One region of the Rhizobium sp. R86522 genome, then DNA from elsewhere that is predicted to be linked to it. Evidence: predicted binding sites of a transcription regulator. Region 1 holds the regulator's gene; each other region holds the start of a gene.
What was found. Region 1 encodes PhoB, which activates phosphate uptake and scavenging genes when phosphate is short. Its sites were predicted from a motif close to TGTCATNNANCTGTCAT; they were not measured.
Positions count from the first base shown of each region.

Region 2: a site for PhoB is predicted at 1,588-1,604, ahead of phnF (phosphonate metabolism transcriptional regulator PhnF). Genes of this name have one in related genera too.
Region 3: a site for PhoB is predicted at 1,960-1,976, ahead of SJY08_RS03820 (DUF1045 domain-containing protein). Genes of this name have one in related genera too.

Region 1 covers NZ_JAXHBX010000001.1:3,333,827-3,337,097, reverse strand. Annotated here, with positions in the region: gene pstB (phosphate ABC transporter ATP-binding protein PstB) at 1-557, shown strand, start outside; gene phoU (phosphate signaling complex protein PhoU) at 604-1,317, shown strand; gene phoB (phosphate regulon transcriptional regulator PhoB) at 1,343-2,026, shown strand; gene SJY08_RS16110 (GcrA family cell cycle regulator) at 2,154-2,699, opposite strand; gene SJY08_RS16105 (aspartate aminotransferase family protein) at 3,137-3,271, shown strand, end outside.
Region 2 covers NZ_JAXHBX010000001.1:1,101,056-1,104,326, forward strand. Annotated here, with positions in the region: gene phnH (phosphonate C-P lyase system protein PhnH) at 1-343, opposite strand, end outside; gene phnG (phosphonate C-P lyase system protein PhnG) at 343-798, opposite strand; gene phnF (phosphonate metabolism transcriptional regulator PhnF) at 795-1,541, opposite strand; gene SJY08_RS05255 (DUF6538 domain-containing protein) at 1,998-2,147, opposite strand; tRNA gene SJY08_RS05260 (tRNA-Ile) at 2,235-2,310, opposite strand; gene SJY08_RS05265 (SIMPL domain-containing protein) at 2,503-3,246, shown strand.
Region 3 covers NZ_JAXHBX010000001.1:811,510-814,780, reverse strand. Annotated here, with positions in the region: gene SJY08_RS03830 (LysR substrate-binding domain-containing protein) at 1-76, shown strand, start outside; gene puuE (allantoinase PuuE) at 167-1,087, opposite strand; gene SJY08_RS03820 (DUF1045 domain-containing protein) at 1,179-1,886, opposite strand; gene SJY08_RS03815 (NAD(P)/FAD-dependent oxidoreductase) at 2,042-3,232, opposite strand; gene mnmD (tRNA (5-methylaminomethyl-2-thiouridine)(34)-methyltransferase MnmD) at 3,231-3,271, shown strand, end outside.

The DNA.
Region 1 (3,271 bases):
TCGATGGCGAAGACATTTACGACAGCCGGGTCGATCCCGTGCAATTGCGGGCCAAGGTTGGCATGGTATTCCAGAAGCCCAACCCGTTTCCGAAGTCGATCTACGAAAACGTGGCCTATGGGCCGCGCATCCATGGTCTCGCCGCCAAGAAGGCCGACATGGACGAAATCGTCGCGACGTCTTTGCAGAAAGCTGGCCTCTGGAACGAGGTGAAGGATCGACTGCAGGAAACCGGCACCGGTCTGTCCGGCGGCCAGCAGCAGCGGCTGTGCATCGCCCGTGCGATCGCGGTCAGCCCGGAAGTCATCCTGATGGACGAGCCCTGCTCGGCGCTCGATCCGATCGCGACCGCCAAGGTCGAGGAGCTGATTCACGAACTGCGTGAAAATTTCACGATCGTCATCGTGACGCACTCCATGCAGCAGGCAGCCCGCGTCTCGCAGCGTACCGCCATGTTCCACCTCGGCGAACTGGTCGAGGAAAACGACACCGACAAGATGTTCACGAATCCGGATGACCAGCGCACCCAGGACTACATCATGGGCCGCTTCGGCTGAGCCTCCAGGTCACCCTCGGCTCACCTCAAATTCAAGGACGTTTCTCATGGGTTCCTCTCACATCTACTCTGCCTTCGACGATGAACTGAAGTTCCTGATGCGCCGCATTTCCGAAATGGGCGGTCTGGCGGAACAGATGGTCGCCGAAAGCGTGCGTGCTCTGGTCAACTCCGACGCCGCCCTCGCCCAGAAGGTGATCTCCGACGACGTGCTCATGGATGCCATGGAACGTGAGATCGGCGACAAGGCCATCGTCACGATCGCTAAGCGTCAGCCGGTCGCATCCGACCTGCGTGAGATCATCGGTGCCCTTCGCATCGCTGCCGATCTCGAGCGTGTCGGCGACCTCGGCAAGAGCAATTCCAAGCGCGTTGTGGCCATCCAGGCGACCGGCGTGCCGCGCAAACTCGCGCGTGGCCTCGAACATCTCTCCGACCTGGCACTCGCCCAGCTCAAGGAAGTGCTCGATGTCTACACGACCCGCTCGGCTGAGAAGGCGAAATCGATCCGTGACCGCGACGAAGAGATCGACGCGATCTACACCTCGCTGTTCCGGGAACTCCTGACCTACATGATGGAAGACCCGCGCAACATCACGAGTTGCACCCATCTTCTGTTCTGCGCCAAGAACATCGAGCGCATCGGCGACCATGCGACCAACATCGCGGAAACCATCTACTACATGACCACCGGCGCCCAGCCGGAAGGTGAGCGACCGAAGGAAGATCTGACGTCTTCCGTCGGCGCGATCACCGAGTGACGTTGGCCAGCGAGGTTTGTTTTTGATGCAGCCGAAGATTGCCGTGGTAGAAGACGAGGAGGCCTTGTCCGTCCTCCTACGCTATAACCTCGAAGCCGAGGGGTATGAGGTCGAGACGATTCTGCGAGGTGACGAAGCCGAGATCCGGCTTCAGGAGCGCGTGCCGGATCTGCTGATCCTGGACTGGATGCTTCCGGGCGTCTCCGGCATCGAGCTGTGCCGCCGGTTGCGCGTGCGACCCGAGACCGAGCGTCTGCCGATCATCATGCTGACGGCGCGCGGCGAGGAAAGCGAGCGCGTGCGTGGTCTGGCGACAGGTGCCGACGACTATGTCGTCAAGCCATTCTCGACCCCGGAACTGATGGCACGCGTCAAGGCCATGCTGCGGCGTGCAAAGCCCGAAGTTCTGTCCAGCGTCTTGCGCTGCGGCGACATCGAGCTCGATCGCGAGACGCATCGGGTGCATCGCAAGAGCCGCGAGGTCCGTCTCGGGCCGACCGAGTTCCGCCTTCTGGAGTTCCTGATGGCGTCGCCTGGCCGGGTCTTCTCTCGCTCGCAGCTTCTCGATGGAGTCTGGGGCCATGACATCTATGTCGACGAACGTACGGTCGACGTGCATGTCGGCCGCCTGCGCAAGGCTCTCAACTTCTCCAACATGCAGGATGTCATCCGCACCGTTCGCGGTGCCGGCTATTCGATGGAAGCCTGACAAGTCGAACCCACCATGGGGCAAGGGCCGCGCGGATTGTCCGCTGCGGCCCTTTTTCGCGGGCGACAGGCGGCAACGAAAAACGGGCCCCGCGGGACCCGTTTAATGCTCTAAGCTTCGCTTGATATCAGCGGGCTGCCTTGCGGCGTTCGCTCACCGGCTGATAGGCGAGCTTCGCGTGATAGGTGCAGTAGGGCGCGCTGTCAGCGATTTCGCAGCCGCAGAAGTGGAAATCGTCCTTCATCGGATCGCCGATCGGCCACTTGCAAGTGCGCTCGGTCAGTTCCGTCAGGGCGAGGCGCCGCGAAATCGGCACGACAACGTTCAGCGGGCGCCGAACTTCGACTTCCTCGTAAGCCTCGACCTCGATCTCTTCCTTCAGCATTGTCGCACCAGCTGCACGGGTCACGGTACGCGTGGTCGTTGCTGCCGCGGGGCGGTTCTGGAAGGTCGCCGGACGCTGGGTCTGCGCCGGACGTTTTGCCGGACGTGCCGCAGTCGAGCTTCCGCCTGCCTTGGCCCGACCCGGAAGGTTCAGTCGGTGTACCTTGCCGATAACGGCATTTCGGCTCACGCCACCGAGTTGTGCCGCAATCTGGCTTGCGCTGAGGCCTTCGGCCCACAGCCGTTTCAGTCTTTCGACCCTGTCGTCACTCCATTGCGCAGTTGTCATGCCACTTCTCTCCGCCGCTCGCGTCTGTCATGGCAGAATCCGTCACCCCTGCTTCGAACGAATTCGAAACATAACCGCCTCGTTACTGTCGGTGAGCACTTCCGCCGCATGCAATCTATTAATGAAATTTAACCTAGTGGCACGCTGACTCCGTGACAAGAGTCGGGGGAATCATCTGGAATCGATTTTCCGGTTTTCCCCAACTTGCTTCCCGAGTGAGTCAAGTATGCAACAGGTGGAATCTTGTCGCGCACGCTTCTGGCGCGAGCCGGCCAGATCGGCGCCTACTCCTGCGATTCCTATGGAATTCGTTGACATTGCAGGGTGAAATGCCGATAGTGCCCGCGCCGCCGCAAGGCGGCATTTTTAATTGTTTCGAGGCCTGCAAAGGGCCGCGCCGTCCCTTGGGCGGATCGTCGAGAAGGAACGTGAAAGCCATGGCCGAAGCTACGCCGCTCTATCAGACCTATAATCGGGCGCCGCTGCGTTTCGAGCGAGGCGAGGGCGTCTGGCTTGTGACGGAAAGTGGCGAGCGTTATCTCGATTTCGCCGCCGGCGTTGCCGTCACCTCG
Region 2 (3,271 bases), 2.2 Mb from region 1:
CGGTGGCGCCATCATCGGGATAGAGATGCGACCCCGCGGGCACGACGGCCAGATCGCGCAGGCCCGCCTCAGTTTCCAGATCGATAAAGGCGTGGTCGGCGTCGCGTGCGCCGGTAATCGCCGCTCCGGTCGAGGCGATCAGCGGCAGGAGCGTCTTGTGGCCCGAAAAGACCCGGCATTCGCGGTCAATCAGCGTTTCGACGATGGCCTCCAGGCCCGGCTGTGGCAGTGTCTGGACAGTGCCGGGGCGGGCGAGCGCCCACATCAGGGCGTCGTAGGTGGCATTGTGAAGCCGCTCCAGGTCGTTTGGAACGGGGACAGCAATCAGGGCGGAGGCATCCATCAGAAGGTCTCCATGTCTACACGGGTCGCCTCGACCGCGCGAAGGCGCTCTGTGTCTGCGCCCATGATCTTCAGGGCCTCATCTTCCACGAAGTCACTGATGCGCGCGGCGAGGGTTTCGATCGATCCGGCTGCATCCACGATCGCCATTGCCATGGCGCGCTCGAGGTCGCGGCCAACGATCATGCCATAGCCTTCAGTGCCGTTGGACCGGAGCCGGATATGCGCCTCTGCCACCAACACCTCGCCGAGATGAAAATCTGTGCCCTTTACCGTGTCGCGCATCGGCAGCATCGCGAGCCCTGTGCGGCTCTGAATGACGTCGATCGCGCCGAGCGGTGCAAGAAGCTCTTCCGCGAAGGCCTTCAGCGCGGCTGTATTGGCGCGCGCAAGGGTTTCGAGCCGGCGGGCGTGGGCGTCGCCCGGCGCACTGGCATGCTGGAACTGTGTTGTCATGGGGCCTTGCCCTCCTCGCCCACGAAGGGGTCGTCGAGACTGTCGAAAGAAAACTGGACGCGGTCGCCTGCCCAGACCGCCTCGGAGTAACCAAGCGCGGTGCCCTTGGCATCGACGTCGATCTTTGTGACGACCATGACCGGATGATCTGGGTGTTGCCGCAGCAGTCTGGATTCCTCCGGCTCGGCGCGGCGGGTGAAGATGGTGGTGCTCTTGCGGAAATAGTCGGTGACCCCGTGGTCACGATAGATTTCGGTCACGGAAACGCCGGCCTCACGGCGCACGCCTAGGTCCGGAAAGAGCGCTATCGGATGAAAGGCGATGCCGAGATTGATCGGCATGTCGTCGGCCAGACCCCGCCTCATGATCCGATGGACCTCGGCCCCGCGTGCGATCCTTAGCGCCTCCGCTACACGGTCGGGTGCCGGCACGATTGTTGAGGAGAGGTGCTCGGCGGAGGGCTTGTAACCCTGTCCGGTCAGGTTCTCGCGGAAACGCGTCCTGCGCCCGATCTGGTAGTTTATCAGCCGGGTCGCCTCGACGAAGGTGCCGCGCCCCTGTTCAACCCTGAGCTTGCCCTCGACCGCGAGCGCCGATACTGCACGCCGGACAGAGTGGCGGCCAACGCCGAAGACCTCGCACAGCTCGGGCTCCGTCGGCAGCCGCGTGCCGGGAGCAAGTTTGCCTGAGGCGATGTCACTGGCCAGATGGTCTTTGACGATTTGCCAAGTGTCTCTTTGCATGCGCTATCCATGATTCATTCGAATGAATCATGGATAGCGTACGCGTATGACGCGGCGATGACGCGGCCTTGATGCTCAGGACAGGAAATTGGGTTTGGGTTAGCGAGGTACGATCAGTGCGGCTGCATGCACGAGCGAGGAGGGCGGACTGCGAATCTTAGCGTCTAGATGGCAATTCCACCAACAGAGAATTCTGTATAGATGCGCATCTATAATATCTGGAGAACATAAATTGCTTTATTTGCAAACAATCCGTTGGTGGTTCTGGTGTGAAATTTCGTTTTTGATAATGTTTAACCATCAAATTGCAGTCGCTGCAGTCTCATTTATGCAAACTACGAAATGGTTAGTGGTAATCTCCCGTTTTAACGGGGTTCTGCAGTAGAATTCACGCAGCCATTTTCAGTTTCTGTGCGGGTGTGATGCCGCCGATGCTCAATTGGGCCGTTCGTTGTTTTAGGTCCATAGCCATTGTGTGGCGAATTCCTGTGCCTCTCGTGGGTCACGGGTCTGTAGAGAAAGCTTGAGTGTCGATGCCTTTTTTTGTGGATGTAGCTGCTTTGGTAGTGGCCAACGCAGATAGAACACACCGCATCGCGACTTCACGAGATAGGACGGATTGAACAAACAAATGTTCCTCTTGGATGTCTCCCCCAAGAAATCCAATATCTAAGGCATTGATTTTAAACGAAATGGTGGGCCCGGAGGGACTCGAACCCCCAACCAAGCGGTTATGAGCCGCCGGCTCTAACCATTGAGCTACAGGCCCAGCCCGGCGTGATGCCGTCGGGCGGGTTATGGTCACCCCGCACCGGTCACGGGCTCTAACGCAATTTCAGGTATGCGACAAGCCTCTGCCGCATTGGCTTCACAATCACGCGTCATCACAGATGTCGGAAGGGCATCTGTGCCGGGTGAGACGAAGAGGTCCGCCGGCACTGCGGGACAAAGGACATATTCCATGCTGAAAATTACACGCGCGCTCGTCATGGCCACGGCTCTGTCGGGTTCGGTTCTCTCGACCGGCTTTGTTGCCCAAGCCGTGGCTGCCGAGGGCGAGCGTCGCGAGGCGACGATCATGGTCTCGGGTGAGGGTGAGGCTGCGATCGCGCCCGATATGGCCGTCATTTCGCTTTCCGTCGTTCGCGACGCAGAGACTGCTGGCGAGGCGCTCTCGGCCAATAGTGCTGCCATGAGCGAGGTGCTGGCAGATCTCAAGGCGCAAGGGATTGCCGAGAAGGACCTGCAGACCACGGATTTCTCGATCCAGCCTAAATACAAGCAGGAAACCAGAACCGATGGCACCTACGAGGCGCCCGTGATCGTCGGCTATACCGTCAGCAACGGTTTGACCGTTCGGGTGCGTGACCTTGCCAAGCTCGGTGAGATCATCGATCGGTCGGTAAAGCTCGGCGTCAACCAGGGTGGCGGCATCACCTTCACCAATGATGATCCGGAGACGGCGATCGAGGTGGCGCGCAAGCAGGCGGTCGAGAAGGCCGCCGCCAAGGCGAAGACGCTGACGGAGGCCGCCGGCGTCAAACTCGGCCGTGTCGTTGAGATCTCGGAGAATTTCGCCCGACCGATGCCGCAGATGTATGCCGCAGCGCCGATGGCGAAGATGGCGGACGAGTCAGTGCCGATCGCATCCGGCGAGAACCTTTATACGGTGACCGTCAACGTCACCTATGCGATCGAGCAGTAAGCGCCAACGCTGTTGCGAGAAATGA
Region 3 (3,271 bases), 2.5 Mb from region 1:
GGACCTGTCCGGGCCGGCCGCGATCTTGCGGGACTGGCTGCTGGCGGAAGCCGCGAGTTCGGCTTCGATCGCCTGATACTCGACGCAGGCCTTCTCATACTCGGCACGGAATGCCGGGGATTCCATGAGCTTGGACTTGAGGTCGCCGAGTGTCGTCATCAGGCCCTCACCATCCAGGCTTGTGATGCTTGTGCCAATGCTCGGCAATCTCGATGCGCCGGGGCACCCAGACCTTCTCGTGGCCAGTCACATAATCGATAAACCGCGCCAAGGCCGCCGCCCGCCCGGGACGTCCGACGAGGCGGCAGTGCAAACCGACGGACATCATCTTCGGGCTGCCGTTCTTGCCCTCCTCGTAGAGCACGTCGAAGGCGTCTTTCAGATAGGTGAAGAACTGGTCGCCGGTGTTGAAGCCCTGCGGCGTGGCGAAACGCATGTCGTTGGTTTCAAGCGTATAGGGGATGATCAGGAAGGGTTTGCCTTCGAGATCCGGCACCCAGAATGGCAGGTCGTCGGAATAATTGTCGGAGGAGTACATGAAGCCGCCTTCCTCCATCACGAGGCGCAGCGTGTTGTCAGAAGGCTTGCCCTGATACATGCCGAGCGGATGCGAGCCGGTCAGTTCCTTGTGCAGGCGAACCGCCTCGCGGATATGCTCGCGCTCGACGTCTTCTGGGAAATCCTTGTATTCGAGCCAGCGATAGCCGTGGCTGGCGATCTCCCAGTCGGCTTCCTTCATCGCGGCAACCGCTTCCGGGTTGCGCGCCATGGCGAGCGTGACGCCATAGACGGTGACGGGCACTTTCCGCTCGGTGAACATCCGCCAAAGCCGCCAGAAGCCGGCGCGCGAGCCGTATTCGTAGATCGACTCCATGTTGAGATTGCGCTGGCCGGGCCAAGGCTGGGCGCCGACGATTTCTGACAGCAGGTTTTCCGAGGCCGGATCGCCGTCGAGAATGCAGCTTTCGCCCCCCTCCTCGTAATTCACCACGAACTGCACCGCGATCCGCGCATCGCCGGGCCATTTCGGATCGGGAATGTCGCGGCCATAGCCTATCAGGTCGCGGGGATAAGGAGCAGTCGTCATCGGTTCACCTCTCGTGTTTTGACGCGAGGCTATTGGCGAGGGCGGCGCCTGTCGAGATGGAAAACACGCATCTTGCTGCAGCGCACAGGTGTCAGGCGATCTTGCGGCTCGAAACCCGGCCCAGCGGATGCAGCGAATGTACGGTAAACGGCGCACCACGTTCAGTCTCGACAAACAGCGCGAGATTGGTCACCACGACAGGCTCGGCGAGAACCGGGTCGAAATGCGCCTTCAAGCCCTGCTCAATTCGCGGGAAATCTCGCGCCAGAAGCGGCCCCGTCAGTGTCATGTGGAAACGGTATTCGTCCATCACATAAGGATGGCCCCAGCGGCTGAGATTGCTGAACTGCGGCGCAGACAAGCGGTCGGGATTGCGCCGTTCGATCTCGACTTCGGAAAGCGGCGCACGAAAACCATCGAAGGCCTGCACAACCGAGGCCGCGAGATGATCGACCTCCGGGCAAGGCCGCTGCAAGATGAGCCCGAAGACGTCGCCGATCCGGCCAACCGAAAGCCCGCGCAATGCGATTGGCTCCATCTGGCCGGCGAAATGCATCAGGTCGCGCAGGAGAGAGGCCTCGTTTGAACCTTCGCTCAAGCGGAACGGCGCCTTGAATGTCGCATGAAAGCCGAAGCGTCGCGGAAGGGCCGTGTGAAAGGCAATCTCGTGCACGCCGAGGCCCTTCAGCCCCGGATGCTCCTCCGCCTCGCCGGAGAACACGTTGCGGCCAAGCCAGCGCGCCGCTGCATCGGCAAGCGGATCACGGGCAGGCGGCGTAAAGCAGATGGCATAGCGCATGTCGAGCACCTCACACTGGCTCGCGACGGCACTTTAGCAGTTGCCGTTACAACCCGGTGGATAGGTGATTTGCATGACAGTATCACGAAGCGCGCGAGGCAATTTCGCGGCAGCTCCCCGAGCTAATCCCTGTGATTTCAGGGTAATTCTGTAAATTACTCATCACCTGCGCGACGCGCAGCCACCGAAACGTGATGGGCGAAGGCAAAACCGTGAGGCAACTGCAGGGCTCCACCGGCAATAGAATCGAGAACTGCATCCGCCAGCCGGTGCGCAATGCCGAAGCTCACCTTGAAGCCGCCGGCCAGCGCATGCACACGAGGATGATCGGGATGAGGGCCGACCATCGGATCCCGATCCACCGCCTTGGGTCTGAGACCCGCCCAACGCTCGACAATCTCCGCCCCGCCCAGCATAGGCGCAAGCTCGCGTGCGGCGGCAATCAGGTCATCGAGTTGCCCATCGGTGGAAAATGGATGTTCGAACGTGTTTTCGCTGGTGCTGCCGATGGCGACCAGCTCGCCTTCATGCGGCACCACGTAGAGGCCGTCGAGATAGAGGAGCGGCAGATCCGTCGGCAGGTCCAGTCTGAGCAGCGCCGCCTGCCCCTTAACGCCCCTTCCGAGCGGCTTGCGAAGCGCCGGTCCGATGGCTTCGAGCAGCGGGAAGGACCCGACACCGGCTGCGACCAGCAGATCCCCGTAACCGATGACGGTCCCGTCGGCGAGCTTCACCTGGCTTGCCTGCGCATCGATCGATTGCACGGCGGCCCCGACCAGCAACCGCACACGCCCCGATCGTTCGAGACGCGCCCGGATCGTGGCCGTCAAAGCACGCGGCGAGACGCGGCCCGCGAGGCGATCGAACACGACGCCAGCCTCCGAAAACTTCGGCGAGGGCCAGTCGGCAAAGGGATTCTCGTCAAGGACGGTCCAGTCGAAGGCCCTGCCCTCTTGGTTCCAGTTCGTTGCCGCCTCTGCCGAATGGCGTTGGGCAATCGGTCTCAGATGCGGCTTTGGCAAGGGGATGAGACGACCGCAGCGCTGATAGCCAGCCGAGAGCCCGGTTTCGTCCTCGAGCAGAGCGATCTCTGCCTCGAGCGACAGCAGCCCCTCGAATTGCAACTGCTTCTTCTCGTTCCAACGATCGGGCATATGCGCCATCAAAGCGCCGAGCAGGCCGCCGCTCGCACCGCTCGCAATACCGTCACCGTCGATCAGGATCGTATCGATGCCACGGCGCTCTGCCTTCAGAGCCGCCCAGAGGCCCATGATGCCGCCACCGACGATCACGAGATCGGCGCGCAATTGACCTGACATCGCAGCCGTTTTATCGGACATCACCATGACCCATTCAAATTATCCGCCAGGCACCGGCGACACCAT